DNA from 4 places in the uncultured Paraglaciecola sp. genome. Region 1 is predicted to be linked to each of the others. Evidence: predicted binding sites of a transcription regulator. Region 1 holds the regulator's gene; each other region holds the start of a gene.

Region 1 (8,211 bases):
AAATTGAAAAGGCGCTAACCGCAATGTTAGCGCCTTTTTCTTTTGCATCTTTAACCTAGGTCCAGCTTAAACAAGACGCATAAAGCATTCTGTTTAGTTGTTTTGCAATGCTGATGATGCTTGCAAGATATTTCTTCCTCAGTGGAACATAATGACTCGAAGCTAATGCCTAAAAACTTTAATGCGATGCCATCATGACATCTGTCATAAATTTCCTAATTTCACAATTTGAACAATCACTATCGTAAACATGCATCACTTGAGTAAAAACAGATGCACAATCAACATAATTACCCTCAAACCTTTAACAGTCATGCTAAGTGTCTGTGTCAATGTGCTCTTACTTCAGATAACTTGAGGATAATCCTAGGGATTGAATTAATAGCTTTTAACGTTATTCGATAAAGGGACTTTCTAGGTATATTCTTTTTTTTTACTAACTAAAGTCATTGTGGTTTGCAGTTCAGGAGACTCATCATTTTTATATGGCCACTTTGGTTGTGTTGTAAATAACACTGGCCGTTTTTGATGAGTAAGGAAAATGTATCAGCCGGTTTTATATCCCTGCCATCTAATAAAATTCTTTGGTTGTTGCTGTGCTGACTACGATCAACAATTATCGTACTGTTTTGAGTGAATACGTTATCTGCGAGTTTTATTGGGTGGCTATTAATCAGGCTGCCTATGGCTTGTTCTAATATACTACGAATTTCAGGTGATGAGTATTCAAGCAATGCGGGGCGTGACTCATGCGCCTGGATCGTTTTACAGTTAGTGAACATTATTGTCGCCATGACTAAAACACTCTTAACTTTGTTTATTTTCATCATGCAGTTGGCTCGCTAATAGGCGTCAAAATCCTTATCGATTCTAAAAGGGTATTGGGTGTCTGAATGGCAATACCGGGGCCTTGGATGTTTGCTGCCTTTATCGTTACTTTACCGGCAGGTTTATTTTGGATTGGGCATGAGCCAGTTTCTGCATAACTGATTGCCGATGCTAGTAATGATTCGTCTACGTTGCCAAGGATTTGGGTGAAATTGTCCGCTGCTCTACAACCCGGTAATTCGTCATCAAATATTGGGCTGGTGACTGGACTAAATCCTTCTGAATACTCCCCAAAATCTTTTGCGTTAACGCCTTGAAATTGAATGGTGAAGTAGGTCGTACTGCAGTTATCTGTGGCATAAAACCCAAAAGGCTTGCCGCATGTAGTATCGCCGATTAATACCACTTCAACATCAATGCCTCTAAGTCCATTTATCACCGCCTCGCTAGCTGAACAGGTATTGTCTGTTGCCAGAATAAACACTCGGGTCAAATCTACAGAAGGTAACGTATTATTTGTAAACTGATTGGTAGACCAATCGATTTCTCTAGTGTAGAAAGGTGTGGGCTGTAATGTGTCGCCAGTGACAGGGTTTTTATTAGGATATTTTTCATTGAATTGTAATGTTTCAAACGTTTGGTTATTGGTTTGTGCGCTGCCAGCCACCATGTACGCGACTTGTGAGGCCATCGCAAGTAAACCACCGCCGTTGTAACGCAGATCGATAACCAGTTCAGTAATACCTTGGTCAACAAATTGCTGAAACCCATCAATCAATTCCTGTTGTCCTGTGCGGATGAATGAATTGAACTGCATATAGCCCATCCGGCCTATATCTGTGTCTATAACTTTAACGTTTTGTACGGTTTGTAATTCAATATTTTGTGAAGTTAAGGTGCTCTCTAAGACGTCTTTTTTAGTTTCATCTGAAAATACAAAGTTAAAGGTTTGACCCGGATCAGATGGGAACAACGCCGCATTAATTTGGTCGATGTCGACCTGGTCGCTGGTGTTCACAAAGTCAATATTATCAATTTTTTTCAATTCGTAACCTCTAAGAACGCCGGCGATGGCAGCAGGGGAGTCCGGCTCTGTAAAACGCACAATCAAACGCCGTGGGGAACTTGAACTCACAAATTCCCAGCTGATGCCATACCCAGAAGCAACCCCGCTTTGTGTTCGTTGGTTGTGGTCTTCGGTCGATTGGGAAAAATGGAAGTTATCCTTAAACGATCCTGATGCTGTGCGTTCATCGGTTTTCAGCTGGCTAAAATAATTAGCCACAGAAAATGCTGCAGGGTTGTTATCATCTATCTCGTTGAACCAAAGGTAAGTATCGTTAGTCCAAGAGCGAAGCCACATCTTTTCATGCATGCTAGTACCTTGAGAGTCCAAAAAGGTATCGCCGTTGCTATCTGGGCCTGTTCTTGGGACGGCACAAAGATCTTTATAAACTGAATCGTTAGAGAATTGCCCAGCTATCCAATTTGGTTCTTCAATACTGGGTATGGGCGGAGAACTTGGTGTCTGCGAACCACTCCCCCCGCAAGCAAAAAGTGTAAAGCTAATAACTATAATGAGTACTGACAATATTTGTTGATTCATAATGATTCTTCTGCTATGAGAAAAGTTTAATACCCGTTAGATTTTGTTTAGGATCATTTAAGCAGACGTTAAGTGCTCACTAGTATAACTTAAGGCAGGTCATGGTCAAGATTAGTTTCATTTTTAAGACTGTAACTTAAAAGTCTTAGTTTTTAAGTTACAGGCTTACGTTTAATTGCAGAGCTTGCTATCTGGGTGCCAATCAACGACGACAAGCAGTAAGCGGTAAAGTAATAAAACCCCTCCCCAGCAGCAGATAAAGTTTGAGTACTGATATCTAAAGCAATCTTAAATCCAAACACGCTAAATTGTTCAGAAGTAATGGTTTCTGCGTGGTTGGTAGACATAATTGCTAGGAAAATGGCAATGACAAACACATCCGCCATTGACCATTTACCTATGGCCCCCACAAAGTTGATGAGTCTTTTTTCAATTTGTAGTGATTGAGTCAAGTAGGCAACACAAACCAGTATTGTTTTTAATAGTGGAATACACACTGAAAATACGAATATCAGTGCTGCGACTAGCAATCTTTGGTCTTCCCATAGTTCGCTAATGGTGGCCATAATCGACAATTCTTTATCTATTAAGGATGAGGTAAGGCTTGAACCGCTAAGATTGGCCGCCATTTCCATATTAAAGGAAAACATACTCAGCAATATGCCAGGGAAAAATAGCCCTAATGCGAATATATTAAAGGCAAAGCCAATATGTTTTTTATACATTTTCAAACGTTTTCAAATAATGCTTCGACTCGTTTGCGAGTTTCTTCGATATTACTAACATCGGCGGGTGCAATAAATATTGTGTCATCGCCAGCAATAGTGCCTAACACGCCATCTTTTTTGCCTAAAGAGTCTAATAATCGAGCAATTAACTGGGCTGCGCCTGGACTGGTGCGAATAATCACCATTACATTGTTATGTACAATATCTAATACAAGTTGTTTGAGGGGACTTTTTGCTGTGGGCATACCTAATTCAGGAGGCAAGCAATAAACCATATCTCCCCATGCGTTACGAGTACGAACCGCGCCAAATTTACTTAACATACGGGAGACTTTGGACTGACTGATATTATCTAATTGCTGCAATTTTAGTGCTTCAACTATATCGCCTTGCGATCCAAAACTTTCTGTTTTTAGGATGTCTTTAAATGCTTTAATCAGTATGTCTTGTTTAGTGGTTGCCATAAAGCACTCGATAATGGAGTTGGTAGTTGTATTTTGCCGTATTGTATAGGTTTAAGCAATTTGCCTGCAAAAACAATGATGACGAATATATGATAAATCATAGCTAGCTATTAAATCGAGCAAGACCCTAGTATAATAATATGTTCTTGAAATCTTATATATTACATCCATGTTAGCTTTGATTATTGCAAAGCAGAACGCTTTTCACAGGAGAGAATCATGAAAATAGCCGTATTAGGTGCAGCCGGTGGTATCGGTCAAGCGTTATCATTATTATTAAAAGTTCAACTGCCAGCAGGCTCTGAGCTATCTTTGTATGATGTTGCTCCAGTGGTTCCTGGTGTCGCGGTGGATTTAAGCCACATCCCCACCGATGTAACAGTACAAGGTTACGGAAAAGATAATTTAGCTGATGCTTTAACCGGTTGTGACATTGTGTTGATACCAGCAGGTGTGCCTCGTAAGCCAGGTATGGATCGTTCTGATCTGTTTAACATCAATGCGGGTATCGTTAAAAATTTAGTTGATGCTATTGCTGATAATTGTCCTGAGGCTTGTACCTGTATCATTACTAATCCAGTGAATACGACTGTTGCCATTGCAGCACAAGCGTTAAAAGCCAAAGGTGTTTACAACAAAAATAAATTGTTTGGTGTGACCACTTTAGATGTTATCCGTTCAGAAACCTTTGTCGGTAATTTAAAAGGATTAAACCCAGCTAACTTGCATGTTCCCGTTATTGGTGGACATTCTGGTACTACTATTTTACCTCTTTTGTCACAAGTTAAAGGGGTAGAGTTTACGGATCAAGAAGTAGCAAGTTTAACGACTCGTATCCAAAATGCAGGTACTGAAGTAGTTGAAGCTAAAGCGGGTGGCGGGTCAGCAACATTATCTATGGGCCATGCTGCTGCAAGGTTCTGTTTGTCTTTGGTTGATGCTATGCGCGGCGAAAACGTTGTGGAATACACTTACGTTGAAACCAATAGTGAAGACGCTGAGTTTTTTGCTCACCCAGTACGTTTAGGTAAAAATGGTGTAGAAGAAATTTTATCTTACGGTGAGTTGAGTGAATTTGAAGAAAATGCTAAGAACGCAATGCTAGACGGCTTACGAAGTGATATCGCTATGGGTGTTAATTTCGTCAAAGGTTAGGTTTATAATCGCTTAAGTAAGCGCTTATAAAAAAGCCCCTCAGAGGTATACCTCAAGGGGCTTTTTTTAGATGATTTTACGCAGCTGCGATGGGGCGACTGGTGACCGTTTTATTCGTTTGGATCGGTCTTGTGGGTTTGGCTTGTCTGGCAAACGCGGGCATTAACTTACCGCCATTTTGAGGTGTAGGCGCGATTAGTCGCTTAATCTTAGACTTAGGTAATTTAGCTTGAATACATTCTCTAATATCCTGTGGTTTATAGCCAGAACGCACTTTTATTCTAACATGGGGAATATGTGCCGCATCAAGGGCGCCACTTAAATAAAATTCACGCTGAGCTTTCTAGCCATCTTTACCACTGCTGTGGACTAGATCAATCGCAATAATAGGTGACATATCGTCTTTGGAACAAAGCACAAAATCAAGATGTTTGCTGCCTGCTCGCGAAGGTGCATTTTTACTGGTTTTCTTATCTGTGCTTTGATGAATAGTTAAAATATCGCCCATCTTCACTCTGCATAAGATTCGAAATTCATTTCCTACCGCTTCTTCGATAAGTCCGAAAAACGTACGTTCAACGGGTGTAAACAAGTTACCTTTTTTTTAAAAGGAAATGCTAAACCTGGTTCATGCAGTTTCATCGCGCCTACAGCTACCATGATCAGTAACATCATCAATACAATCGCTAGTTCCATGATATCTCCAAAAGCCAATGTCAGAAAATTGACTAAGTGTTAGTCTTTTCTTGAATAGGCAAAAAAAGTGCCAACGGCGTGATATCAATGAGACTTTTGAATTAGAGCTTTAGAAAATATTAGATTAACTTGAGGTATATCGTTAATCAGCAGATTTTATTAAGATATCGATCTGACTTCCTTGACCGTCCTTAGATATCACTACTACTTTTTGACCATTAGAATATTGAAGCACAATACGGCCTTTAAGCATTTTTTCATCTTCGGCTTGCCCTAGTTTTTCGATATAAAACGCCTTTGCAGTTTGTTGATCACTGACAGCAAAATAAGACATACTGGCAGGTAGTTCTTCCGCAAATAATTGGCAGAACTTGGCATTAGGGTATAGTGGCAATGTATAAAAAACTTCTGGACAGTTTTGTGTACTAATATTCGTTTCAGGTTGTTGTTCTTGCGCCTGTGACAATCCGCTAGACGACAGTGACAATAATATAGACACTTTTAAGATTAATTTTAACAAAGACATATCCCCACCCCAGAACTTTTGTTTACTATAGGAGCTGATTTACTTAGCATCAAGCTAATTTAATACGTAAAAGGTATGGCTAGCCGTTTGTGAGTATGTAAATGATAAAACTATGTGCAGACTATTTAAGGATCATATTGTTTTGGTGGCTTTCTCATAGGTATTCAAATACCCGCTGTTGTGGACCAGTATGCCAAGCGAATTGATGCTTCTAATGGATATAGCAAAAATTATTTATGCGAATCCAAGTAAAGGAAGTTTTTATCTTAATATGGGGTTTAAGTTTATGACTTCAGCTATGGCATTTTTAAAAATGAATCGTTTGCTATCGAATCAGGCGTTGTAAGATAAAATTATAACAAAGCAAATCAAGCTGATGCATGAAGGTTGTCACTGTTTTTGTTAAAACAAAAAGCCAGCAAAAATGCCTCACAACCTGCGTGCTGTTGTTTGCAGTGTTAACGTCAGCTTTAGGGTAAACAAGTCATTATCAAAGAGCTTCGGTTTTTTAAAGTTTGTTCAGCATATGGTGATAAAAGAACTGAATGATATGAGGACAATCTTTTCCGCACTCCATTACTATTGCCCACCAAAGACAAGAAATAGCGCTCAACTGTGCAGCAATTAATGTACCGGGGGTAAGTGTCAAAAACACAGATGCTTGGTGAATACAGCGGCTATACATATTAAGGCTTTAGTGAGTCTGCTGGGTATCAACAATTGAATGCTTTATCCATTGCCCTTGACTATCACTTCTGGTTCCCCCAGATCTACTCATCACACTCATAAATATATTTTAATGATGACTCTATGAATAAGCACTTAAAAATCGACATCGTATCCGACGTATCTTGCCCTTGGTGCATCATCGGCTATCAAGCATTGAATCAAGCTTTAGCTAATTTGGCCCCAGATATTCAAGCCGATATAACTTGGCAACCCTTTGAGCTTAATCCACAGATGCCAAAAAAAGGTCAAGAAATTACTGAACATATCACTCAAAAGTATGGCATTACTGTTGAACAGAGTGATCAAAATCGTGCAGCCATTAAAGAACGGGGTTTGTCTGTAAGTTATGAATTTGGTAATCGTGGTGGTGGTCGTATTTACAATACTTTTGATGCGCATCGTTTATTGCATTGGGCTCATGAACAAGGCAAACAAACTGAATTAAAGTTAGCGCTATTTGATTTATATTTTCAGCAAAATGGTAACCCTAGTGATCATCAGCAACTGTTATCTGTTGTTGAACAGATTGGATTAGAGGTGGCACAAGCTAAACAGGTATTGGATTCAGATAAGTACTCATCTGACGTGAGAAAGCAGCAACAGTTTTATCAAGCCGCTGGGGTGAGTTCAGTGCCTGCAGTGATAGTGAATGATAAACATTTGATCAGTGGTGGTCAGCCTACTGACGTTTTTGAAAAGGCGTTAAAGCAAATTGCTGAAGAGGGTTTTAACTAGACCAAAGCAATTATTGTTATTTTGTGTGACGAGGGTGGCATTTAAGTCGCTAGCTAATTATCTAGAGTTCAGGTTAATTATGGTGAGCTGAGCATAAACAGGTTGTTAAGCTTTATTATGAATGAACCCCCTTCAGTAGAAGGGAGCCCATACCTTTCTTAATGCTTTGACATGATTGATATGTTACTGAGTAACGGGAAAACCTCTATCTCGCATCAAGGCTTCCACTTTGGCGTCGCGTCCACGGAATAGACGATAAGCTTCGGCGGGATCCATAGCATTACGAATAGAAAACAAGTGATCGACTAGCTTTTTGCTGACGTCTTTATCGTAAAAGCCACCTGGTGCGTCGGCAAAAGCTTCTGCTGCGTCAGAAGTGAGCACTTCAGCCCACATATAGCCATAATAGCCAGAAGAGTAACCTTCACCCGAAAACACGTGACCAAACTGAGTGCTGCGATGGCGCATCACCACTTCTTCGGGCATACCCAGAGCGGTTAGCTGTGTTTTTTCAAAGCTCTGTGGTTCGATTAACGCAGGATCTGTGGTGTGGTATAACAAGTCCATGATGGCTGAAGCCATATATTCAGTTGTTTTGAAGCCTTCATTAAAGGTGGCGGCTTTTTTAATTTTGGCGACTAAATCAGCAGGAATAGGTTCACCCGTTTTGTAATGCACCAAGTAGTTATTGATGACTTCGTCTGTTGTTAACCAACGCTCCAGTAACTGAGATTGAAATTCAGT
Region 2 (8,211 bases), on a different contig from region 1:
AAGGGTGTTGAGGCAAAAGCTCTTAGAGCTATGGTCGATGATTTCAAAAACCAGTTAGGTAGCGCAATAATTATTTTAGGCATAGCTGAACAAAGTAAAGTAAGCTTAATAGTCGGTGTGACCAAGGACTTAGTGTCTAGGGTTAAGGCAGGGGAATTGGTCAACTTTGTTGCTCAACAAGTTGGTGGTAAAGGAGGAGGTCGCCCTGATATGGCTCAGGCTGGCGGAACCCAACCGCAAAACTTAGACTCAGCCATTAATTCAGTGCAAGATTGGTTACAAGAAAAGTTATAAATAATATAAGAAAAAGTAGAAATTAAAAGATAAGAATTTTTCGGTTGTTTTTTGTGGTGACAACAAAAATAGGGAAAAACCGACTGGGTAAATCTAATGGCTATGCTGCTGATTTACACTAATTTTAGTGAGGGAACAGTAATTTTAACGGATAAAGGAGCAATATAATGCTAATTTTAACTCGTCGTGTTGGTGAAACCCTAATGGTCGGTGATGATGTCACAGTGACAGTATTAGGTGTAAAAGGAAATCAGGTAAGAATTGGTGTAAATGCGCCTAAGGAAATATCTGTGCATCGTGAAGAAATTTACATGCGTATCCAAGCTGAAAAGAATGTTCAACTTGCTGCCCATGAAAATGTAGAAAGTACTGACGAAAACTAGTCGGTTTTGGACATAAAAAAAGCTGGGTAACCAGCTTTTTTTATGTCTGGTTTTTAGCTTAGATTAATCTGTGACATTGTTCATATCTGACAAATAATAAGCACTTAATCAATAATCGTTTAAAATGCCAGCAAGCCATCATTAACTTCATAAAAAGTGTTTGACATACTCATGTGGATCGGTAAAATCCTGCTCCTCATTTAGGAGAGGTTAATCTTAAGTCAAGGGCCTTAAAGCTTGTGGTGAAGGTAGTTAATCTGGATTAGTCGAATAGGCTACCATCCTATTATGTGTAAAAGATTCAAGTTCCGGAGAGGTGGGTGAGTGGCTGAAACCAGTTCCCTGCTAAGGAACCGTACGTTTATTCGTACCGAGGGTTCGAATCCCTCCCTCTCCGCCATTGGGTTTTATTATAACAGTATTGCGCGTGTAGCTCAGCTGGATAGAGTACCTGGCTACGAACCAGGCGGTCGGAGGTTCGACTCCTTCCACGCGCACCATCACTTTCTATATTGTGTTAGAAGATTGAATATACTTTACGCAAACAGTGTATGCGCGTGTAGCTCAGCTGGATAGAGTACCTGGCTACGAACCAGGCGGTCGGAGGTTCGAATCCTTCCACGCGCACCACACATTAAAGTCTACAGATTTATTTGTAGGCTTTTTTATTTTTAGAAGATTACTTTTGTCGTTAATGTTTAGCTAATTGGATTAAACTATTTTATTGGCTTGTAAATTTCTATGTAAGTCGCTTGTTAATTATTTTGCATATTTGGGTAAATATTCACTATATCCGAATATTTTCTTATTCTTTATGCACTTTTCCTCTTGTTGTTTTGTTGTGTTTTATCAAGCTGCATGATACTTATCACTTATTGAGATTTCATTATTGAGATAACGTTTGTATGCAACCTGAAGTCGCAAATGCTCTTGCTGAAGCCGCTAATTTATTATTAGTTGGAATGGTAGTGGTGTTTTTGTTTTTATCAACGCTAATTGGTGCAATTACTCTTATTGCTTGGATAAACAAATTTTTTCCTGATGAGTCGCTAAAGACTATACAAAACCAAACAGCCCCTAGTCACAGCTCTTTTATCAATAACCAAGGCGTGTCACCAAAAGTGGTAGCTGCAATAAGTACAGCTATCACTGAGCATAGAAAGTCACACTAATTTAATATTTTAAGGAAGTATCACCATGCGTAAACCATTAGCAATTACAGATGTTGTATTGCGTGACGCTCACCAATCATTGTTTGCGACCAGAATGCGTCTGGAAGACATGTTACCTATTGCAAGTAAATTAGATGATATTGGCTATTGGTCTCTAGAAACTTGGGGTGGGGCAACGTTTGATGCTTGTATTCGCTATCTGGGAGAAGATCCATGGGAGCGTATTCGTCAGCTTAAAAAGGCCATGCCTAAAACTAAGCAACAAATGCTGTTGCGTGGCCAGAATCTTCTAGGTTATCGCCACTATGCCGATGATGTGGTTGAAAAGTTTGTGGAGCGAGCCCACGCGAATGGCGTTGATGTTTTCCGCATATTTGATGCGATGAACGATATTCGTAATCTACAAACTGCCGTTAAGGCGGCCATTAAACAAGGTGCACATGCTCAAGGAACCATGTCTTACACTGTGTCACCTGTTCATTCCTTGCAAACGTGGTTAGATATGGCCAACGAATTACAAGATATGGGCGTGCATTCAATTTGTATAAAAGATATGGCTGGTTTACTCAAACCTTACGAATGCGAAGAGTTAGTGACGAGATTAAAAGAATCTATCGATGTGCCTATTGCCATGCATTGTCATGCAACAACTGGCTTGAGCACAGCTACCTACCAAAAAGCGATTGATGCGGGTATTGACATAATAGATACGTCTATTTCCTCAATGAGTATGACTTATGGTCATACGGCGACAGAAACTATCGTGTCAATTGTCGAAGGTACTGAGCGTGATACGGGGTTGGCATTACCCGCTTTTACTGAGATTGCTAGTTACTTTCGTGATGTGCGTAAAAAGTATGCACAGTTCGAAGGCAGTCTTAAAGGTGTTGACGCACGTATTTTAATAGCACAGGTTCCTGGTGGCATGTTGACTAACATGGAAAGCCAATTAAAAGAGCAGGGTGCTGAAGATAAAATGGATGAGGTGCTTCTTGAAATTCCAAAAGTAAGAGAAGATCTTGGTTTTATTCCTTTGGTAACACCGACGTCTCAGATTGTCGGCACTCAGTCTGTTATTAACGTAATCACAGGTGAGCGTTACAAAAGCATCAGTAAAGAAACCGCAGGTGTTCTTAAAGGTGAATATGGTGCGACTGCTGCACCCGTTAACAGAAAATTGCAACTACGTGTATTAGACGGTAAAGATGCCATTACATGTCGCCCAGCAGATTTAATAGAAGACGAGCTGGTTGCGCTTACCAGCGAACTTAAAAATATTGCCAAAAAAGAATCTATCCAAACAGCAGATGATTTGGTCGATGACGTGTTGACTTATGCGTTATTTCCACAAATTGGCTTAAAGTTTCTTAAAAATAGAAATAACCCTGATGCATTCGAGCCTGCACCTGTTGAAACATCACCAGTTGTCACAAATACCGTGGTCTCACCTAAATCACAAACCCCTGGCGCGGTGGCATATTCTGTTCGTGTTGACGGTCAAATATTTGAGGTCGAGGTTGCTCAAAGTGGTGAATTAACAAATGTGCAAGCGGCGCCTCATTTTTTACCTGAGCCACAAGCAAATAGAGCACCTTCTGAGTCAGGCCAAGCATTAAACTCACCATTGACAGGAAACATTTTTAAAGTGTTGGTCAAAAACGGTGATGTAGTCAATTCAGGTGACGTAGTTATCATCATGGAAGCTATGAAAATGGAAACAGAAATTCGAGCATCTATATCTGGTGTGGTATCCAATATCTCAACTAAAGAAGGTGATGTTGTGCAAACGGGTCAATCTTTATTGTTCATAGGATAAGAAATACACATGGGAAAGCTCGAATTATTATGGCAAAGCACCTCTCTGGCTCACTTCGAGTTAGGTCAGGTGATCATGATGAGCGTTGGCGCATTACTACTCTACCTAGCTATTGTTAAGAAGTTTGAACCTTTATTGTTGCTACCAATTGGTTTTGGTGCCGTTTTAACCAATATTCCGTTGGCTGGGTTTAGTGATCCAGGTGGATTACTTTACCTTATTTATGATGTGGGTATAGGCACAGGAGTCTTCCCTTTGCTTATTTTTATGGGGGTGGGAGCTATGACAGACTTTAGCGCCTTGATTGCCAACCCTAGAATGTTGTTATTGGGTGCTGCAGCACAATTTGGCATTTTCGGTACACTGTTTGGCGCTATCGCCTTGAACATGGTGCCCGGCTTCGAGTTCTCACTGCAAGATGCAGCTGCCATCGCTATTATTGGTGGTGCTGATGGGCCTACAGCGATATTTTTAGCCTCTAAGTTAGCGCCTGATCTTCTCGGCGCTATTGCGGTTGCCGCTTATTCATATATGGCTTTAGTGCCTATTATTCAGCCTCCTATCATGCGCTTATTAACTAGCGAAGAAGAAAGAAAAATAGAAATGCCTCAACTTAGGATAGTATCTAAGCGAGAGAAAATAATTTTTCCCCTAGCGGTACTTTTTCTTTGTCTTCTGTTTTTACCTACTGCCACTCCTTTGGTTGGAATGTTCTGTCTAGGTAACTTGATGAAAGAGTCAGGTGTAGTCGATAGGTTAAGTAACAGCGCTCAAAACGAATTGATCAATATTGTGACAATCTTTTTGGGGTTAGCCGTTGGTTCTAAATTATCGGCTGATAAATTTTTAACTGTTGAAACCTTAGGTATTTTGGCACTGGGTGCTATAGCTTTCTCTATTGGTACTGCAGCAGGTATATTAATGGCAAAAGCAATGAGTAAACTGAGTAGTCAAAAAATCAATCCATTGATTGGTGCTGCTGGCGTATCTGCAGTGCCTATGGCAGCCAGAGTGGTGAATAAGGTTGGACTGGAAGCAAATCATCATAACTTCTTATTGATGCATGCTATGGGGCCTAATGTGGCCGGTGTATTAGGCTCGGCTGTAGCTGCTGGTATATTGTTGGCCTTAGTAGGATAAACTAGCTCGATGGTGTTAAGTGATTTTTTATTTAGCACTATCAGTTCTAAAATCAGTTCTTAAGTTTTTCAGCGTTGACTATTTTGTCCATTAATTAATGCCTGATGAGAATCAACTAATTTTTTTGTATATTCATTCTTAGGCCAATTAAAGATGGCATCAGTTTTCCCTGATTCCACTACTTTTCCAGATTTCATGATGATCACTTTGTCAGATATATGTCTAACAATGCCTAGGTTGTGGGAAATAAAGATAAAACCTAGCCCTAAATCACGCTGCAATTTCATTAGTAGGTTCACCGCTTGAGAGCGAACAGATGGATCTAATGCTGCAAAGGGTTCATCTGCAACAATCACTTTTGGGTTCAGTATTAGCGCTCTGGCTAAGGCTATTCTTTGGCGTTGCCCATCAGACAACATATGCCGATAAAAAAACTGATGTTCTGCCATTAACCCCACTTTTCTAAGAGTCTGCTCTATTAGCGACTTGCGCTGTTGACCATTAAGTTTAGTATTGAGACGCAACGGTTCTTCCAAAATGGTGCCCAATGTTAACCCAGGATTGAGGGACTCATGACTATTTTGAAAAATCATTCTAATATCATGGCATCTGACACTAATATTTGATTTATTTAGTTCCACTCCATTCATAAATATTTTTCCACTTTTAGGTGTTTCTAAACCTACAAGTAGTTTAGCCAGCAAGGACTTACCCGAGCTATTATTGCCGACAATAGCTAAGGTTTCGCCTGCTTTAACATTAAAACTGACGGGTCCTAAATCAAAAGTTACCTTGCTTTTTGACCACATGCTTTTTGTTTTATTTTGAAAGGTTAAAGCTTCAAGATTGATAAGATCCATTACTTAGCATCCCAATGAAGAGGAAAGTGGCAACTGTAGAAATGCGTATGAACCCGTCTAATTTGGGGTGTTGCCACACACTCTTTGCGAGCTCTCGGGCACCTTGGGCCCAATCTGCAGCCTATGGGTAAATGATGCAAAGTAGGGATAGTGCCATCTAATGAGCTAAGAGGAGATTTGGGTGGGAGGTCTTTACGAAAGCTTGGTGCGCTATCTAATAGCGCCTGAGTATAAGGGTGAAATGCACGTTTTTTTAGTTGTTTCAAGTCACCACTTTCAATTGTTTGCCCACAATATAAAACAGTCATATAACTGGCCATACTGGATATAGCTAATAAGTCGTGGCTAACAAACAAAAGGCTCATACCTTTTACTTGATTGACTTTACTGAGTAACTTTAATATTTGTGTCTTTGAAGTAACTTCCATCCCTCTAGTGGGATCATCAGCAATAATTAATTTAGGCTCAGATGCCAACGCCATTGCAATCATAAACTTCTGGACCACATCATTGGCAATTTGATGTGGATAGCTAGTTAGACATAATTGGTGATTTTTAATGCCTACTTTATGCAGCAGTTTAATCGCCAATGCTTGTTTTTCGTCGTTGCGCTGCCAAAACCACGTTTTTGTTAATTTGTCTCTTGGAAGCATTTCTTTTAGCTGCTGTCCTAAGGTCAATGATGGATCGAGTGACTCAATAGGGTTTTGAAAGATCACTGATATATCTTTACGAATAAGCTTTCGCCTAGCTTTCGCAGACATAGTCAATAGGTTTTGTCCTTTCCATGTCATACGGTCAGCAGTAATTCGCCAGCGCTTAGGTAGTGCCCCAACAATGGCTTTGACTATTAAGCTTTTCCCTGATCCTGACTCACCGACTAAGGCATGAATTTGACCTTCATGGATCACCATGTTTATTTTATCAAGCGCCTTTACCCATCCTGCTGATATATCAATTTCTAAGGTTAGGTTTTTGATATCAAGCAAGACCATTAGTGCAATAACCTATTTCTAAATGCTGAGCGCAAACCATCCCCTACCAAGTTGATAGAAATCATCATCATAAACAATGCTCCACCGGGCAGTGCAATCGTCCAAGGGGCAATGTAAGCCACCTCAATACCTTCCAATAGCATTGCACCTAGTTCTGAAGCGGGTGCCTGTGCACCTAATTTGAGAAATCCCAAAGCGCTAATGTCTAGAATAGAAATTGATAAAGCTAAGGTGGCTTGAACCACTAACATCTCACCCATATTAGGCAATATGGAGTGGGCAAAAATATGTGCTTTACTGGCACCGTCGAGTTTAGCTGCCATAATATATTCTTTAGACAATTCATGTCTTATAAAGTCGCGAGTTTGGTGCATAAACTGAGGTGTCAGTGCCAAAGCTATAGCCCACATGCTATTGACTAATCCTGGACCTAAAATGGCAATAATAATGATGGCGATGAGCAAAGTTGGGATCGCTTGAATGGAGTCTAAAGTATGATTAAGAAAACTCGAGCGGAATCCTTTACTCATGCCTGCCAATGCTCCTAAACCTACACCTAGAAGCATAGCGACCATTACCAACAACAAACTAATACCGAAGGTCATCCTACAGCCGTAGATAATTCGAGATAACAAATCACGGCCTAAGGCATCAGTTCCAAATACATGGCTAATACCACCATTGGGATCCCAAGCTGGAGGAATCATCAAATCACCTATTTGTTGCATATTCGGATCAAAGGGCGCTAATAATGGACAAAAGATAGTAATGATTAAAAAAAAAGCAAAACAAAATAATCCTGCGACAGCGATATGATTATTTTTGAATTCTATCCAAGTGAACTGCAGTGGAGAGGGATGATGCTCTTCCTGATATAGTCTAGATTGCGACACGTTCAGCCCTTCTGCGTCTTGGATCAGTTAGGCGAATAATAAGATCAAGAGACATAGTGAAAATAACAACCAAAACAGATACAGCTAACATTCCTGCTCTTATTGCGGGGTAATCTTGTTGATAAATAGCCTGAATAAGCCAGCTGCCTATACCTGGCCAAGAAAAGATACTTTCTACTATCATGGCGTTGGTTAATAAAGTGGGAAATTGCATAGCTAATAATGGCAATATAGGCATGAGTGCATTCCTCACACCGTGGCGCATTAACACTTGTCTGGGTGTTAAACCTCTGGCGTAAGCCGCTAAAATAAACTCGCTATTTAGCGTTTTAATTACCGAACGTCTTGTAATTCGAAATATCATAGTCGTGGTGACAACAGCAATAGATATAGTTGGTAAAATAAGATGTCTTAAAGCATCAATCAATGCTGATTTTTTATCAATAAAATCAGATAATAAAATATCTATTAAAATGAAGCCAGAAATGCTCGGAATTTCATATATTAAGCTAATACGTCCAGATAGTGGAAGCCACCCTAGTTGCAAAGAAAATACTAGGATCATGATCAAGGCTAGCCAAAATACTGGTATGGAATAGCCCAATAAGCTCACCGTTAGCAAGCTGTAATCGGTAAGTCTGTGATGTCGCAATGCAGC
Region 3 (8,211 bases), on a different contig from region 1:
AGCTGTGAGGGAGTAGGGGTGTATAAAATAAGCAAAATAAACACCTTTAACGTTTATGAAACCCCCAAAATACATGGAGCTGCGGCTCTTCTATTGGCAGATGATGACAGTGTTTTAGTGTCCACTACCCAGCATGGTATTCAAAAATGGCGCCCTGCTACCGACGAATTGACAAGACTCGATATAAAGTCAGACAGTCACACCCAGCCTGGTTCCTTGTATATGATCCAAACTTCTGAAGGAAACATTTGGTATGGCGATCAAAGTAGTGTATTTAAATTAGACACAGCAGGTTTCAGAGAGCAGGTATATCCGAAGGCAGATGAGCCGGCTTTATTTACCGATATTAAGGATATCGAAAAAGATGAGCAGGACAATATTTGGCTGGCCACAGACAATGGTATATTTATTATCCAAAATTTGGATGGGAGATTTGAGCATTTTCCCATAGATACACAAAGCCCTCCCCCATCAAGCAAAATGATACCATTTGTATTGTATCTGGCACCAGATAAGCGAATGTGGATTGGCACGAATATGGGCTTAACAACCCATAAGATTACAGATACCAAAACGTTGCTGCCCTTCATCTCTGCAACCGATAATGAAGGTGTTGAAGAAGATACTGTCATCCACTCCATCTTTCAAGACAGTCAAGAACGCCTATGGGTAGGAACCAGTCAAGGGTTGTATTTACTCAATGAAAATTTAACCGCTTATGAACCCTATAATCGCTATTTTTCTGGCGACGACAACCGACAGATTCACTTTATTCATGAAGATACAAGGGGCTTTTTATGGTTAGTTACTCCGGTTAGCATCAGTAAATTTAATCCCAATAATGGCGACCTGCAGCATTTTAACAAACGGGATGGACTGCCAAACGCTCGGTATTTTTTATTTCCGACCGCCAGTATTAAAGATGACACTATATATTTACCTACTAGAAAGGGAATTTATTATTTTACCCCTCAGCACATTTCAGAACCTGCCTTAACCGAAGACATTCACCTCACAAATTTTGAAGTATTGGGCTCTGAGCGAGATGACAATATAGCTACTGCACAAAATGCTGGTATCAGGCTTACACATCAGCAAAACAACCTGAAATTTGACTTTGCAACAATGGACTTAATGCACGCACACAAAATTCAGTATAGCTATAAATTGGATGGGTTTGATCAATACTGGATAGAAAATGGCAATAATAATAGCGCGACCTACACCAATTTAGCGGGTGGCGATTATACCTTTCAAGTACGAGCAGCCGCTAAAAAAGACCTTTGGTATGAGAACGAATTAGCCATCAACATTTATATCGCAACCGCCTGGTGGCAGCAGTGGTGGATGTATCTTGTTTATCTGTGCTCAGTACTGCTGGGGATTAATTATTATCTTCAGCGACACAAACGTTCAGTGATTAAGGTCGAAAGACAAATCGCTGAAAAAACTGCGTCCATCGCATTGGAGTCGAGTAAGTTAGCTGAGGCGAATAAAATAAAGACTCAGTTTTTAGCTAAAATGAGTCACGAGATACGTACCCCACTGACCACAGTAATCGGTCAGGCTGAAGCCATTATCTGCCGGGAAGTCGCGCCTGAAGTAATTTATAAAGAAGTGGCCATTATTCATGACAGTAGCCTGTATCTATTGGCCTTACTTGACGACATACTGGATTTGACTCAAATCGAAGAAAATAGGTTTGAACTGGAGTTGGTGCCACAAGACTTGCATGAGTTGCTTAGAAATATTAATACGATGTTTGATTTGCAAGCCAAAGTCAAAGGGTTGTCTTTTACCCTAGATGATGACTTGTCTGTACCTTTTATCGTCAATGTGGATGGCCTACGCCTAAAGCAAATATTGATTAATCTGTGTTCTAATGCCCTTAAGTTCACTTTCAAAGGCCATGTCTCTCTTCATGTTTGTACTTTAAAAAATAAGTTGATTTTTACCCTGGAAGACAGTGGTATTGGTATCAGCGAGAGTCAACAACAGCAGATATTCACTAGCTTTACGCAAGGGGATAACAATATTAAGCGGCGATTCGGTGGCTCCGGTTTGGGGTTGTATATTTCTCATCAGTTGGCGTTATTGATGGGAGGGAAAATAACGGTAAAAAGTAAATTGGGTCAGGGCAGTGTCTTTACCTTTATATTGCCTTTTAGTGATATTTCTGCTGAGGCTGAGCCTGTTCAGAAACAACCTAATAATGATGTTTTATCCTCTGAACAGGTGTTCAGGGGCAACGTCCTATTGGCAGAGGATCACCCTGAAAACCGTCGTATCATCAACAGATTACTCACCAAGTTAGGGCTGAGTGTTTTTACCGCTAATGATGGCTTTGAGGCGCTTGAATCCTATAAGAAGCATTTGCCAGACCTTGTCTTACTGGATATTCAAATGCCCAATTTGGATGGGATCCAGACCTATCAATCATTGCGTGCTCAGGGTTGTACTTGTCCTATTATTGCCCTCACCGCCAATGCCATGGCTAATGAAGTCGAACACTATAAGCGCTTAGGGTTTGATGGCTACCTTCAAAAACCTCTGGACAGACAGCACTTGATCGCCACTTTGACAAAATACTTCGCTGGCGATGACGACGAGGTAGAGCTGCAGGTCGATAAGGCTCTGGGTAAGGTGGATATGTCAGATCTAGTTGTTGAGTTTAAAAACAGTCTAGTCACAGAGCGCCAGCAATTTATTTTACACGGCGAGAATAACGATCTGGGGCAGCTCGCCAAACAAGCACATAGCCTGTGCGGTGCGGCCCAATTGTTTGGTTTTAAAACAGTAGGCCAAAAAGCAGCCAAACTTGAAACCAGTATTAAAACCAAGAGCCATGATTTAACACAGATAAAAATCATGCTTAAAAGTTTAATCGATGAAATTGAAAAAGAACTTGCAGACTAGGCTCAGTTCAAATTGATGGCGCAGAGACTGAGGCATCTTTCACAAATAATAAAAAAACCATAAAGATAGTTGAAAATGGGGATCATGCAAAGCATTTGGTGATTAAATTTATCAACTAAACAATACACGGTTGTTTGTATTTTCATTTTCCGTGATTATTAAAGTCAACTTATTTATTAGGTGGGTAGAAGCCTTACACACCTAGATTGAGAAGAAGAATATTTCTTTTTATTGGGTGAGACTATCAAGGCGTGTTTTAGTAGAATAATGGCTCTGGCCATACTGGGTAGTCGTCGTTGGTCTATGTGTTGTTTGAATGGCTGCAGCATATGTTTACTGCCCAAAGTCTTGTTCAAACTCTGTGGTGAGTCATTGCTCAGTATTGATACCTAGTTGCTCTAGAATAGTACTGTGATGTTGCGCTATATGGCCTGTTTTATTCTCTTGAATACATCAGCCAGTACAATCCACTCTTTCATATCAATCATCAATCATCAATCAATCAATCAATCAATCTCTAAGCGATACCTTTGGGCATGTTTTGACTGTGATTGCCTAAAGAACTCATGATTATTCTGTGTGCTCAACGTTGATAAGAAAGTCAATGCGGTTTTAGATACTTGTGGATTGATGTTTCATACGTAGTATTCATTTTACCGTGAATATCAATATATGTGTGGTGATACAGCAAGTGGTATTTTAATGGGACTTACCTTAAGTAAGATTATCAGCAGGCTTTTAATTGGCTGCATCAAGCAGCAACCGCAAAGTCCGCAGAGTCTGCTTATTTGCTGGCACAATTTTATGCACAGGGCATTGGCATGGATCGCGACCCAAAGCAGGCCTTGTATTTTTATGAAATGGCCGCCGCAAGGAGATATCAAAGGCCTATTTGACCACCGCAGCGTTATATTGGCAGCAATTTACGCAAGCCGAGCAACCGCAAAGTGAATGGCTGGCGAAGAGTTATCTTTGGGCAAAAGCCGCCTTTATCGCGTTGAGTGATAAGAACAACAAAAAGCTAGCACAGCAGTTGTTATTAAAAATTAAAACAGAAATGCCCCCTGTCTGGCAAGATGAACTTGATGAAAAGGTAAAACAACATCTGGCAAAGCCTTAGAGTGAAATATCGCAGACTTTAAGTTGACCACGACCCTTTTAATTTTCCTATATGAGACATTATCAGTTCTTAATGTTGTGATTGTTATAACCACAAATACCCATCAAAAATAATCAAGTGTGGTTTATTGATAAGTAAATCAATATGGAGCCTGCACAGAAGCAGGCTTTTATTTTATGCAAAAAAAAGCGAACATTTAAGTTCGCTTTTTTAAAAATAAATAAAATATTATTTATCTATTTTATTATATGAACGTTGAGCTTCACCCGTATACAACTGGCGAGGACGACCAATTTTTTGTCCTGGTTGGCTTAACATTTCATGCCAATGTGATGCCCATCCAACTGTACGTGCCAAGGCAAAAATACAGGTAAACATATTGGTTGGAATACCAATCGCTTTTAAGACAATACCCGAGTAGAAATCTACATTCGGGAACAGTTTTTTCTCTGCGAAGTAGGGGTCACTCAAAGCAATACGTTCAAGCTCCATTGCTACATTCAGTAATGGATCATCGATATTAAGCTCAGCGAGTACTTCATGGCAACTTTCACGCATCACAGTGGCACGTGGATCGAAGTTTTTATAAACTCGGTGACCAAAGCCCATTAAGCGGAATGGGTCAGCCTTATCTTTAGCCCTAGCAATAAACTCAGGAATACGATCAACTGTGCCTATTTCTTCAAGCATGTTTAAACAAGCTTCGTTGGCACCACCGTGAGCGGGTCCCCATAAAGAGGCAACACCCGCAGCAATACAAGCATAAGGGTTAGCACCTGAAGAGCCAGCCAAACGCACCGTAGAGGTTGATGCATTTTGTTCGTGGTCAGCATGCAATATAAATATTCTATCAACTGCCTTAGCCACTGCAGGGCTAATTTTGTAGTCTTCAGCAGGTACAGAGAACATCATATTTAAGAAGTTTTCTGCATAGCTCAATGAGTTTTTAGGATGAACAAATGGCTGGCCAATGTTGTATTTGTAACACATGGCTACCAAAGTAGGCATTTTAGCGACTAAACGATACGCGCTACGTAATCTTTGCTCAGGATCGTTAATGTCCAAATCATCATGGTAAAAAGATGCCATAGCACCCACAGTGCCACATAACATGGCCATAGGATGGGCGTCCCTTCTAAATCCTCTAAAAAAGTTATGTAATTGGTCATGAACTAAAGTGTGGCGGGTCATGATGTCTTTAAATTCTTTGTATTCTTCAGAAGTAGGGGTTTTATCATGCAAGAGCATGTAAACCACTTCAATATAATCTGAATCTCGGGCTAATTCTTCAATGGAATAACCTCTGTGTAACAGAATACCTTTGGCACCATCAATGTAAGTAATCGATGATTCACATGAGCCAGTTGCCATAAATCCGGGGTCATAGGTGAAATACCCATTAGCACCTAGAGACCGTATGTCTATTACATCGTAGCCTGCAGTGCCTGACAAAATCGGAAGTTCGATTTCTTTGTCACCCGCTTTTAAAATGGCTTTGTTATCTGCCATACACTGTTCTCCTCAGAATCGTTTTGTGTTCGATAAACAGCCTATTTGCTGTTTACTGGGGGGGAAATTGCGGCTATTGGAACTTAAATTGACTTATGATGTCAATTTTAATGCATTTCCGCTCAATAAATATCAATTATTGTATACGCTAATCTTCACCTTTTTGGCTCCTCCAATGCAAATAAAATTTTGGAATAGCTTGGTTATGTTTCGTATAGCTATACATCAACCTGCAATTATCGAAGATAACCACACTTAATACTTATAACTCTAAATAAGGAACAATAATTGTATTTATTTGAATGGCTGGATATACTTCGCGGGCACATTACATATGATATAGGAAAGATTATTCATACTTAACTTTTCTTTAACAAAGTAGTAACAACTTAGGGAAAAGAAATTGAATTTCAGCAAAATTTGACATGTGAAATGTTATAAGCCGAAATGTTTTAATTGCCTACGGGTATATAAGAGTGATAAACGTGAAAAAACAAAGACCAGTTAACCTACAACTCAATACTATTAGTTTTCCTCCTGCAGCTATTACCTCCATTCTTCATCGTATTACAGGCGTTGCATTGTTTTTTGCAATGATGTTTGTGATCTGGGCTTGGGCTATGTCTGTATCATCACCTGAGGGTTATGCTCTCGTTCAAGAACAAATGGCTGGTCCTCTAGGTAAGTTTGTTGCCATAGGCACCATTTCTGCCTTGACGTACCATGTGTTAGGCGGTGTGCGTCACATGATAATGGATATGGGTTATTGGGAAGAACTACAATCCGGTGATATAAGCGCTAAAGCGATTATAGCCGCATGGATCATCTTAACAATCTTAGTAGGAGTTGTATTATGGTAACGGGTCAAGCAAGTTTAAAACGTAACGGTGTACAAGATTACGTCACTACTCGTGCTACCGCTTTGATTATGACTGCATTTTCTTTGTTTATGGGGTGGTATTTTATCGCTACTCCAGACATCACTTATGCAGTATGGAACGAATTGTTCTCTGGTCTAGCGATGAAAGTCTTCACGTTTATTACATTGGTTTCGATTATGTTTCACATCCGCATTGGTATGTGGCAGGTCTTAACCGATTATGTTAAAGCACCAGGTTTGCGTGCGTTTATTCAATTTATTATCAACCTGACAGCCTCTATTTATGTGGTAGTTGGTTTATTCGTTTTGTGGGGTGTGTAAATGAGTCTTCCTGTTCATGAATTTGATGCAGTTGTCATCGGTGCTGGTGGCGCGGGTATGCGCGCAGCTCTACAAATTACCGAATCGGGCAAGTCGTGTGCCCTTTTATCGAAAGTTTTTCCTACACGTTCACATACAGTATCGGCTCAGGGTGGAATAACGGTTGCTCTGGGTAATGCCCATGAAGATAACTGGGAATGGCATATGTACGATACGGTCAAGGGCTCTGATTATATCGGTGACCAAGATGCAATCGAGTACATGTGTAAAACAGGTCCAGAAGCCATTATTGAAATGGAAAATATGGGACTGCCTTTTTCTCGCTTTGAAAATGGTAAAATTTATCAACGTCCTTTTGGTGGCCAATCTCAAAACTTCGGTGGTGAGCAAGGCGCTCGTACTGCGGCCGCAGCAGACAGAACAGGTCACGCATTGTTACATTTGCTTTACCAACAAAATGTTAAAAACAAGACCAAAATTTTCAGCGAGTGGTATGCGCTTGACTTAGTCAAAAACCAAGACGGTGATGTGGTTGGATGTACTGCCATTGATATCGAATCTGGTGAAGTGGTTTATTTCAAGTCTAAAGCGGTAGTACTGGCAACAGGTGGTGCAGGGCGTATTTATGCTTCGACCACTAATGCACATATTAATACTGGTGACGGTTTAGGTATGGCACTTCGTGCGGGCGTGCCTATGCAAGATATGGAAATGTGGCAGTTTCACCCAACAGGTATTGCAGGAGCAGGTACCTTGGTCACTGAAGGATGTCGTGGCGAAGGTGGATATCTTCTTAATAAAGACGGTGAACGTTTTATGGAGCGTTACGCACCCAATGCTAAAGATTTAGCTGGCCGTGACGTAGTGGCTCGCTCAATGATGACAGAAATTCGTGAAGGTCGCGGCTTTGATGGTCCACAAGGTCCACATTGTAAGTTGAAGCTCGATCACTTGGGCAAAGATGTACTTGAGTCTCGTTTGCCTGGTATCTTAGAATTATCTCGTACTTTCGCTCATGTCGATCCAATTAAAGAGCCCATCCCGGTGATCCCAACCTGTCACTACATGATGGGTGGTATACCCACCAATGTAGATGGGCAAGCACTCGGTATGGATGCAAACGGTGTAACCTCACCTATTAAAGGCTTATTTGCTTGTGGCGAAATTGCTTGCGTATCTGTTCACGGTGCCAACAGACTTGGTGGCAATTCATTATTAGATTTAGTGGTATTTGGTCGTGCAACCGGATTGCATCTTGGTAAAGCAATTGACGGCATCGATGCCCGTGAAGCGTCAAATGATGATGTTGATGCGGCAATGGTGCGCTTTAACCGTTGGGAAAACTCAGAGGTAGGTAAAGGCGAAGATCCTGTTCAAATCAAGAAAGATTTGCAGCAATGCATGCAATTAAACTTCTCAGTATTTCGCGAAGGTGATTCAATGGCATCAGGCTTGAAAGAGCTTG
Region 4 (8,211 bases), 120 kb from region 1:
GAGGAGCCTTTTGTCTATTTAGATTTTTCTGTAAAGTAACGTCTTTTGCTGGCAAGGAAATTGATGAAACCGTATTTAATAGCCCCGTCTATCTTATCCGCCAACTTTACCAAGTTAGGTGAAGAAGTAGACAACGTGCTCAGTGCTGGCGCAGATGTCGTTCACTTTGACGTCATGGACAACCATTATGTGCCAAATTTGACTATTGGCCCGTTAGTTTGCAAAGCGTTACGTAAACACGGGGTCACCGCGGATATCGATGTTCATCTTATGGTGCAACCAGTGGACGATATGATAAAACAGTTTGCTGATGCTGGGGCAAGCTATATCAGCTTTCACCCTGAAGCATCAATGCATGTGGATAGAAGTTTACAACTGATTATCGATTCTGGTTGTCAGCCAGGTTTGGTTTTTAACCCCGCTACTCCACTACAACATCTTGATCATGTGATGCATAAATTACATCATATTTTGCTAATGTCTGTTAACCCTGGCTTTGGAGGTCAATTTTTTATCCAAAATAGCTTAAACAAGCTAAAACAAGCTCGCGCATTAATTGATCAATCAGGTTTCGATATTCGATTAGAAATTGACGGCGGCGTAAAAATCGATAATATTCGCGCCATTGCAGAAGCAGGTGCCGATATGTTTGTAGCAGGCTCGGCTATTTTTGGCCATGGGGATTATCAAGCAGTGATTAACCAAATGCGCTCAGAACTTGCTTTAGTTAATTAACCTTTCTTTCAACACTATTTATAAGTAGAACCGATTAACATGACAAAACCAATTGTACTAAGCGGCTGCCAGCCTTCAGGCCAACTCAGTATTGGCAATTATATGGGTGCACTTCGTCAGTGGGTCAATATGCAAGAGGATCATGACTGTTTATATATGTTGGTTGATTTGCATGCGATAACCGTAAGGCAAGATCCTAAAGTCCTGCATCAAGCCTGCTTAGATGGGTTAGCGCTATATATAGCGTGTGGGATTGACCCCGCTAAAAGTATTGTTTTTATGCAGTCTCATGTACCAGAACATGCCCAATTAGCTTGGTTGATGAATTGTTATACCCAGATGGGTGAGCTCAATCGCATGACTCAGTTTAAAGATAAGTCAGCGAAAAACACGTCTAATATCAATGCTGGCTTGTATTCATACCCGGTATTAATGGCTGCAGACATTTTGTTATATCAAGCCAACCAGGTACCTGTAGGCGATGACCAGAAACAACACCTAGAGTTGGCTAGAGATATTGCCTCACGCTTCAATAATGTTTATGGCAACATTTTTAGCATACCCGAACCTTATATCCCCGAATTTGGTGCTCGAGTGATGAGTTTGCAAGACCCAACAAAAAAGATGTCTAAGTCAGACGATAATATTAATAATTTTATTGGCCTATTAGAAGATCCAAAAAAGATTACTAAGAAAATTAAGCGTGCAGTCACAGACTCGGACGACCAAGCACGCATTTACTTTGATACTAAAGAGAAACCTGGTGTATCGAATTTATTAAGCCTATTATCATGTGCCACGGGTTCCTCAATAGAAAAACTGGTACCTAGTTATGAAGATAAAATGTACGGTCATTTAAAATCAGATGTGGCCGATGCAATAGTTGCCTTACTAGAGCCTATTCAGCAAAAGTATCACGCGCTGAGGGGCGATCAAACTGAGCTTAATAAAATAATGCGTGAAGGATCAGAAAAAGCCAGCCAACGTGCAGCCTTTACCTTAGCTAAAGCATACGAAGCGGTAGGTTTTGTTAAACGCCCTTAGATTAATCACTGGTTAAAATAAGCAATGCTTCTGTTGATTGACAACTATGATTCATTTACTTACAACTTAGCTCGCTATTTTGAAGAGTTGGGACAAGAGGTAGTGGTGTTGCGCAATGATGAAATCTGTTGCGCCGAAATAGATTCCTTGAGCCCCAATTTTTTGGTTTTTTCTCCTGGTCCTTGTACACCGAATAGTTCAGGAATAACAATAGAAGCAATAAAAGTATTCGCTGGTGTCATCCCAATGTTAGGTGTCTGTTTAGGGCATCAAGCAATAGGGCAGGTATTTGGTGCTAAGGTCATTAATGCAAAACAAATCCTTCATGGAAAAACATCAAAAATTTACCATTCCCACTCCTCTTTGTTTAAAGACGTTTCGATGCCGTTTGTCGCCACGCGTTATCATTCATTGGTGTTAGATGGAGCGAGTATCCCTGAGGGCTTTAAGATAACCGCATGGTGCTGTGATAATGACAACGGCAAGAATGACGCGTTAAGCCAAGGTGGGATAGAAAATAGAGAAGTAATGGCTATCGAACATAACACTCTGCCAATTTTTGGTGTGCAATTTCATCCAGAATCTTTATTAACCGAATTTGGTCATCGTATACTCAACAATTTTCTTACAACAAAAACATCTCCAGAGCGCTGATGTAGCAGTGTGGAAATTGCGTTATATTGATGTAAGATAAATGATGACTTTAATCGTTATTGCACATGAATAAATACATTTAAAAAATCAAGTATTTGGAAGGAAGCCTTAGCAACGGCTATTTCCTGCAAACAAATAGCTTCTGTGGTTGGCGTCCGTCAAAGCTATATTTCAAGCTTTTTGAGATCGTGCTGCGAGAAGCATAATTAGAACTCTCAGTGAAAAAAAATATGAAGAGCATTCTGCTTTGATCGGAATCACTCCATCTGGTCAATTTCTCAACCATCTAATCGATAAATTCGTATTAAACATTATTGCCGACTTAATTGATAAAATATTTATGCAGAGGGTCGTTATCGCTAATGCAATATCTGAAGTGGCTCATAATGAGCCTAGCTTATCTCCCCTCGCTTTAGTATTAATACAAGGCAAAACCCATGCACAATATCGTATGTTAAAAAGGCATAAGCTGGTCAATTTATAGAAGCCTAAAGATTTCATACGCACACTGCGTATGCCAACAGGCTCCTTAGAATTACTTAAAAAAACAGATATGCAAACACTTGATTTAAGTATGGATAACGATTAATTTTTTTAAGCATATTCATGCAACACCGCTAAAATAGTTGAAAACGCCAATACCGGCATCCAGTATTGGCGTTACTTGATACTGACGGTGAATACTAAATTGCCAGCGACTTAATAGTTATTCACTTTTCATGCAAAACTAGATGCATCCCTTTAAAAATGGCGCTTTGCTTTCAACATGCATAAAGACAAGTGTCAAACCTTCTGCCATACTACTGCTCTTTTTTAAATCAAGATATGACACTAGTAAGGCAATATTATGAATGTAACTCGCGACATATTTAATGAAGTAATGGTTCCTAATTACAACCCAGCAGCAATCATTCCGGTAAAAGGATTAGGCTCTCGTTTGTGGGATCAAGCAGGCACCGAATACATCGATTTTGCTGGGGGTATTGCAGTCAATGTTTTGGGCCATTGCCATCCTGAACTCGTATCCGCATTGACTGAGCAAGGCCAAAAACTGTGGCATTTGAGTAACGTTCTAACCAACGAGCCGGCGCTTCGCTTAGCCAAAAAACTAACCGATGCCACTTTTTGCGAAAAAGTCTATTTTGCCAATTCTGGTGCTGAAGCCAACGAAGCAGCATTAAAATTAGCCCGTCGTTTTGCCCTTGACCACTTTGACGAGCAGAAAGATCAAATTATCTCCTTTAAACAAGGCTTCCATGGCCGGACCTTCTTTACTGTTACTGTCGGTGGACAAACCGCTTATTCCGATGGCTTTGGTCCTAAACCAGGTGGTATCGAGCACGTAGATTATAATGACTTAGCCAGTTTTGAAGCATTGATATCCGACAGAACCTGTGCGGTTATGATGGAGCCATTGCAAGGTGAAGGCGGCATAATCAGTCCCACTATTGATTTTGTAAAAGGAGTACGTGCTTTGTGTGACAAACACAACACCCTGCTTATCTTTGATGAAGTGCAATCCGGTGTTGGTCGTACTGGGGAGCTTTTTGCCTACATGGGTCTTGAGGTAATACCAGACATACTCACAACCGCTAAAGCACTTGGTGGTGGTTTCCCAATTGGCGCCATGTTAACAACCACAGAAATTGCCAAACATTTAAAGGTAGGTACTCACGGAAGTACGTATGGCGGCAACCCACTAGGTTGTGCAATAGCAGAAAGAGTCTTGGATATTGTTAATACGCCAGAAGTGTTGAATGGGGTAAAACATAAAGAACAGCTTTTCCGTAAGGGATTAGAAGCCATCAATAATCAATACCACTGTTTCTCAGAAATTCGCGGTAAAGGTCTTTTGTTGGGAGCAGCATTAAATGAAAAATTTTCTGGTCGTGCTAAAGAATTTTTAGTTGCCGCCGCTGAAGAGCATTTAATGTGCTTGATTGCAGGTGCTAATGTAGTGCGTTTTGCTCCATCACTTATTATACCTGATGAGGATATTCAAGAAGGGTTGGTTCGTTTCGAACGAGCAGTGGCAAAAGTAGCCGGCGCCGACGTCTCCTTTAAGTGAGTAATCGAATATGAAAATTATTCGCCCCATCCATCCGGATGATTATTCATCACTAAATGAAATTGCCCAAGAATCTGGGGTAGGTTTTACTTCGTTACCAGTAAATGAAATTTTGCTTAGAAGTAAAATAGGCAAGTCAGTTCAAGCTTTTGCAAAAGAGGTAATCAAGCCAGCAGATGAAAGTTATCTGTTTGTGATGCAAGACCAAGAGACACAAGAAGTTGTGGGTACAAGCGGCATTGTAGCCGGTGTTGGTTTGGACGATGCATTTTATCATTACCATCTAAGTAAGGTAGTGCATGCATCCCGTGAGCTTAAAATTTATAACAATGTCGATATTCTTACCTTGTGTAACGATTACACTGGTGTCTCTGAAATATGCACATTATTTTTGCGGCAAGGTGCTAGAGAGGGCTTAAACGGGAGATTATTATCCAAGATTCGTTTTCTCTTTATGATGGAGCACAGAAACCGTTTTGCTGAAACTATTATCGCCGAAATGCGCGGAATTAATGACGAAAACGGTCAATCACCTTTTTGGCAATGGTTAGAAGAGCATTTCTTTTCGATGGACTTCCCTACAGCTGACTATCTCACTGGAATTGGTCAAAAACAGTTCATCGCTGAGCTTATGCCAAAATATCCAATTTATGTAAGCTTGCTAAGCAAACAAGCCCAAGCAGTGATTGGCCAAGTACATGAAAAAACCAAACCCGCATTACAACTTCTTGAACATGAGGGATTCAGTTGTAGAGGTTATGTAGATATTTTCGATGCGGGTCCCACCGTTGAAGCAAACTTAATACACATCCGAAGTGCCCAAGCTAGTATAAAAATGCAGATTAAGGTGACTGATGAAGTTAATGATAATCAACAAAACTTTTTTATAATCAATACTAAAGTACAAGATTTTCGTGGCGTGTGTGCGCCACTCTTTATCGATGTTAATACTGAACATGCCACTATTGGTCAACAAGCCGCTGATGCACTCGGTGTAAGCGATGGCGACAACATTCGCTTTGCTCCTACTCATTTCAGGACATAATCATGAATAAGCATACACATTTTATCACAGGCAACTGGTTAGCTGGCGAAGGTCACGATATACAATCAGTTGATCCTGCAAAGAAAAAAATAATTTGGCAAGCTAAATCAGCATCCCAAGAACAAGTTGATGCTGCCGTCAAAGCTGCCCGGTTGGCTTTTATTGCTTGGAGCAAGCTCACTTTTGAAGAACGATTGGTTTATGTCAAAAAATTTGCCGAATTACTCGGGCAAAATAAACAAGCACTTGCTTTAACTATCGCTCAAGAAACCGGCAAACCATTATGGGAAACGGCAACTGAAGTGGGCGCTATGATAGGTAAAATCACCTTATCTGAAAAAGCCTATCATGAGAGAACTGGCACAGTAGAAAATGCCATGCCGTTAGGTAAAGCATTTATTCGGCACAAACCTCATGGTGTGGTGGCGGTATTTGGCCCATACAATTTTCCCGGACATTTACCAAACGGACATATCGTTCCTGCATTACTAGCTGGTAATACTATTGTATTTAAGCCAAGTGATCTTACTCCCGTTGTTGCAGAAAAAACCTTAGAATTTTGGCAGCAAGCCGGTTTGCCTGCTGGAGTATTGAACATGGTTCAAGGTGAAGTAGAAACAGGCAAAGCACTTGCCTCTCATAGAGGATTAGATGGCCTGTTTTTTACCGGTAGTTCGCGAACTGGTAGATTGTTACACGAACAGTTTGCTGGACATCCCGGAAAAATATTAGCCTTGGAAATGGGCGGAAATAACCCACTTATAGTCAAAGATGCGTCTGATACTAATGCTGTGGTACACGATATTATTCAATCTGCATTTGTCACTTCTGGTCAACGCTGTACTTGCGCACGTCGTTTGTTTATTCAACGAGGTGCAGCTGGGGATGTCATCATAAAAAAATTGATTGAAGCCACCAACAATATTCAAGTGGGAATGTATGATGCCGAGGCACAACCTTTTATGGGTGCGATGGTTTCACAACATGCAGCCTCTTTGATGGTCAAAGCACAGCAGCAATTGATCACTCTTGGCGCGAATACCTTAGTCGAACTCAAGCATCTGGATACTGAGTCTGGTTTTGTTAGTCCAGGTATCATTGACGTGTCTGACATCCTTAATGATATGCCAGATGAAGAGCATTTTGGTCCTTTACTAAAAGTGATTCGTTATAGTGATTTTGACCAAGCCATAGATGAGGCCAACAATACTAGCTTTGGATTGTCAGCAGGTTTATTAGCAGATAACCAGACAGACTATCAACATTTTTACCAACGTATTCGTGCTGGTATAGTCAATTGGAATAGGCCTATTACAGGCGCTAGTGGTGCCGCACCTTTTGGCGGGATTGGCGATAGTGGTAATCATAGAGCAAGTGCTTACTATGCTGCTGACTATTGCTCTTATCCGGTTTCCTCAGTAGAGCTGGAAAAAACAACACTGCCTGGCACTTTGAGTCCAGGATTAAGTATTTAATTTTAGAACAAGAGTTTTAGCACTATGCATAACAAAATAAATAGCTTGTTTAGCCATTTATGGCAAGACTATTTAACCATTACGCCTTCGGCAAAAAAAGTACATGACTTATTGGAAGGATACGAGTCTGAGCATTCAGGTAAACCGTCTAAGTTAGTTAATGACCATATTGCACTGCGCACACTTAATATTGAAAAAATCAACTTAGATAAACTTGCGGCACACTTTTTAGCACTAGGTTATTCAGAAAAAGGTCAATATGCCTTTGTAGAAAAAAAATTACGTGCTAAACACTTCGAACATACAGATGATACTTACCCCAAAGTGTTTATTAGTGAGCTTATTGTTGAAGAAATGCCCTTGGATATTCAACAGATTATTCTAAAAATAACTGATAACATTTCTGATGATGCGGCGTTACTGGATAACTTTCTGTATTCAGGAACACATTGGCAAGTCAGCCCACAAGAATATGAACTTTTAGTTGCGCATTCTGAATACGCTGCCTGGATGTCAGCTTGGGGGTTTAGAGCCAATCATTTTACAGTGAGTTTAAATCACATGGGCCATTTTCAATCTCTTGCACAGGTAAATACCTTATTAAAAAATGAAGGCTTTATATTAAATTCTTCAGGGGGTGAAATAAAAGGTGGCCCACAAGTGCTGTTAGCTCAATCATCTACGATGGCAGACAAAATCGAAGTTGAGTTCAGCAATGGCAAAAAGCTAATACCTAGCTGTTTTTATGAATTCGCTCAGCGTTACAAGATGCCTACAGGTGAATTGTACCAAGGCTTTGTTGCGGCTTCTGCAGATAAAATATTTGAAAGTACTAATAGTTGATTTTGAATAAGGTGTAATAAAAAAGCCAGTTGTCACTCAACTGGCTTTTTCATATTAATGCAACCCCAGGACTGACTCTATACAGTAAATGAAGCACCGCAACCACATGTAGTCGTTGCATTAGGATTGGTCACTAAAAAACGCGAACCTTCTAACCCTTCTGTATAATCTACTTCTCCGCCAACTAAATATTGAAGGCTCATAGGATCAACCACTAAAGTCACTTCGTTTTTATCTATGGTGGTGTCACCTTCATTAACCTTTTCATCAAAAGTAAAACCATATTGGAAACCAGAACATCCTCCACCAGTCACATAGACACGTAGTTTTAGGTTTGGATTTTCTTC

Evidence for each region. The regulator ArgR, encoded in region 1, controls arginine synthesis, uptake and breakdown. The targets are predictions, from matches to a motif close to ANTGAATANNTATTCANT.
Region 2: Q0Y52_RS06745 (OadG family protein) is a predicted target of ArgR. The motif match lies at 1,449-1,466, and genes of this name have one in related genera.
Region 3: Q0Y52_RS19155 (citrate synthase) is a predicted target of ArgR. The motif match lies at 5,645-5,662, and genes of this name have one in related genera.
Region 4: Q0Y52_RS14300 (aspartate aminotransferase family protein) is a predicted target of ArgR. The motif match lies at 3,131-3,148, and genes of this name have one in related genera.

The regions. Positions count from the first base shown of each region.
Region 1 is NZ_CALSOK010000014.1:28,804-37,014, forward strand. It holds gene Q0Y52_RS13710 (hypothetical protein) at 447-782, opposite strand; gene Q0Y52_RS13715 (S41 family peptidase) at 827-2,434, opposite strand; gene Q0Y52_RS13720 (paraquat-inducible protein A) at 2,587-3,159, opposite strand; gene argR (transcriptional regulator ArgR) at 3,162-3,626, opposite strand; gene mdh (malate dehydrogenase) at 3,846-4,781, shown strand; partial or broken gene Q0Y52_RS19575 (DUF2726 domain-containing protein) at 4,858-5,477, opposite strand; gene Q0Y52_RS13750 (hypothetical protein) at 5,620-6,003, opposite strand; gene Q0Y52_RS13755 (hypothetical protein) at 6,172-6,255, shown strand; gene Q0Y52_RS13760 (DsbA family oxidoreductase) at 6,814-7,467, shown strand; gene Q0Y52_RS13765 (M3 family metallopeptidase) at 7,651-8,211, opposite strand, start outside.
Region 2 is NZ_CALSOK010000008.1:88,096-96,306, forward strand. It holds gene alaS (alanine--tRNA ligase) at 1-294, shown strand, start outside; gene csrA (carbon storage regulator CsrA) at 462-677, shown strand; tRNA gene Q0Y52_RS06730 (tRNA-Ser) at 988-1,077, shown strand; tRNA gene Q0Y52_RS06735 (tRNA-Arg) at 1,101-1,177, shown strand; tRNA gene Q0Y52_RS06740 (tRNA-Arg) at 1,231-1,307, shown strand; gene Q0Y52_RS06745 (OadG family protein) at 1,583-1,849, shown strand; gene oadA (sodium-extruding oxaloacetate decarboxylase subunit alpha) at 1,875-3,665, shown strand; gene Q0Y52_RS06755 (sodium ion-translocating decarboxylase subunit beta) at 3,675-4,805, shown strand; gene Q0Y52_RS06760 (ATP-binding cassette domain-containing protein) at 4,874-5,665, opposite strand; gene Q0Y52_RS06765 (oligopeptide/dipeptide ABC transporter ATP-binding protein) at 5,665-6,660, opposite strand; gene Q0Y52_RS06770 (ABC transporter permease subunit) at 6,660-7,553, opposite strand; gene Q0Y52_RS06775 (ABC transporter permease subunit) at 7,540-8,211, opposite strand, start outside.
Region 3 is NZ_CALSOK010000025.1:34,212-42,422, reverse strand. It holds gene Q0Y52_RS19165 (two-component regulator propeller domain-containing protein) at 1-2,916, shown strand, start outside; gene Q0Y52_RS19680 (SEL1-like repeat protein) at 3,663-3,812, shown strand; gene Q0Y52_RS19160 (hypothetical protein) at 3,809-4,036, shown strand; gene Q0Y52_RS19155 (citrate synthase) at 4,265-5,545, opposite strand; gene sdhC (succinate dehydrogenase, cytochrome b556 subunit) at 6,031-6,405, shown strand; gene sdhD (succinate dehydrogenase, hydrophobic membrane anchor protein) at 6,399-6,746, shown strand; gene sdhA (succinate dehydrogenase flavoprotein subunit) at 6,747-8,211, shown strand, end outside.
Region 4 is NZ_CALSOK010000014.1:145,189-153,399, reverse strand. It holds gene rpe (ribulose-phosphate 3-epimerase) at 64-735, shown strand; gene trpS (tryptophan--tRNA ligase) at 775-1,779, shown strand; gene Q0Y52_RS14310 (aminodeoxychorismate/anthranilate synthase component II) at 1,804-2,433, shown strand; gene Q0Y52_RS14305 (hypothetical protein) at 2,681-2,917, shown strand; gene Q0Y52_RS14300 (aspartate aminotransferase family protein) at 3,281-4,501, shown strand; gene astA (arginine N-succinyltransferase) at 4,512-5,546, shown strand; gene astD (succinylglutamate-semialdehyde dehydrogenase) at 5,549-7,021, shown strand; gene Q0Y52_RS14285 (DUF1338 domain-containing protein) at 7,046-7,864, shown strand; gene erpA (iron-sulfur cluster insertion protein ErpA) at 7,942-8,211, opposite strand, start outside.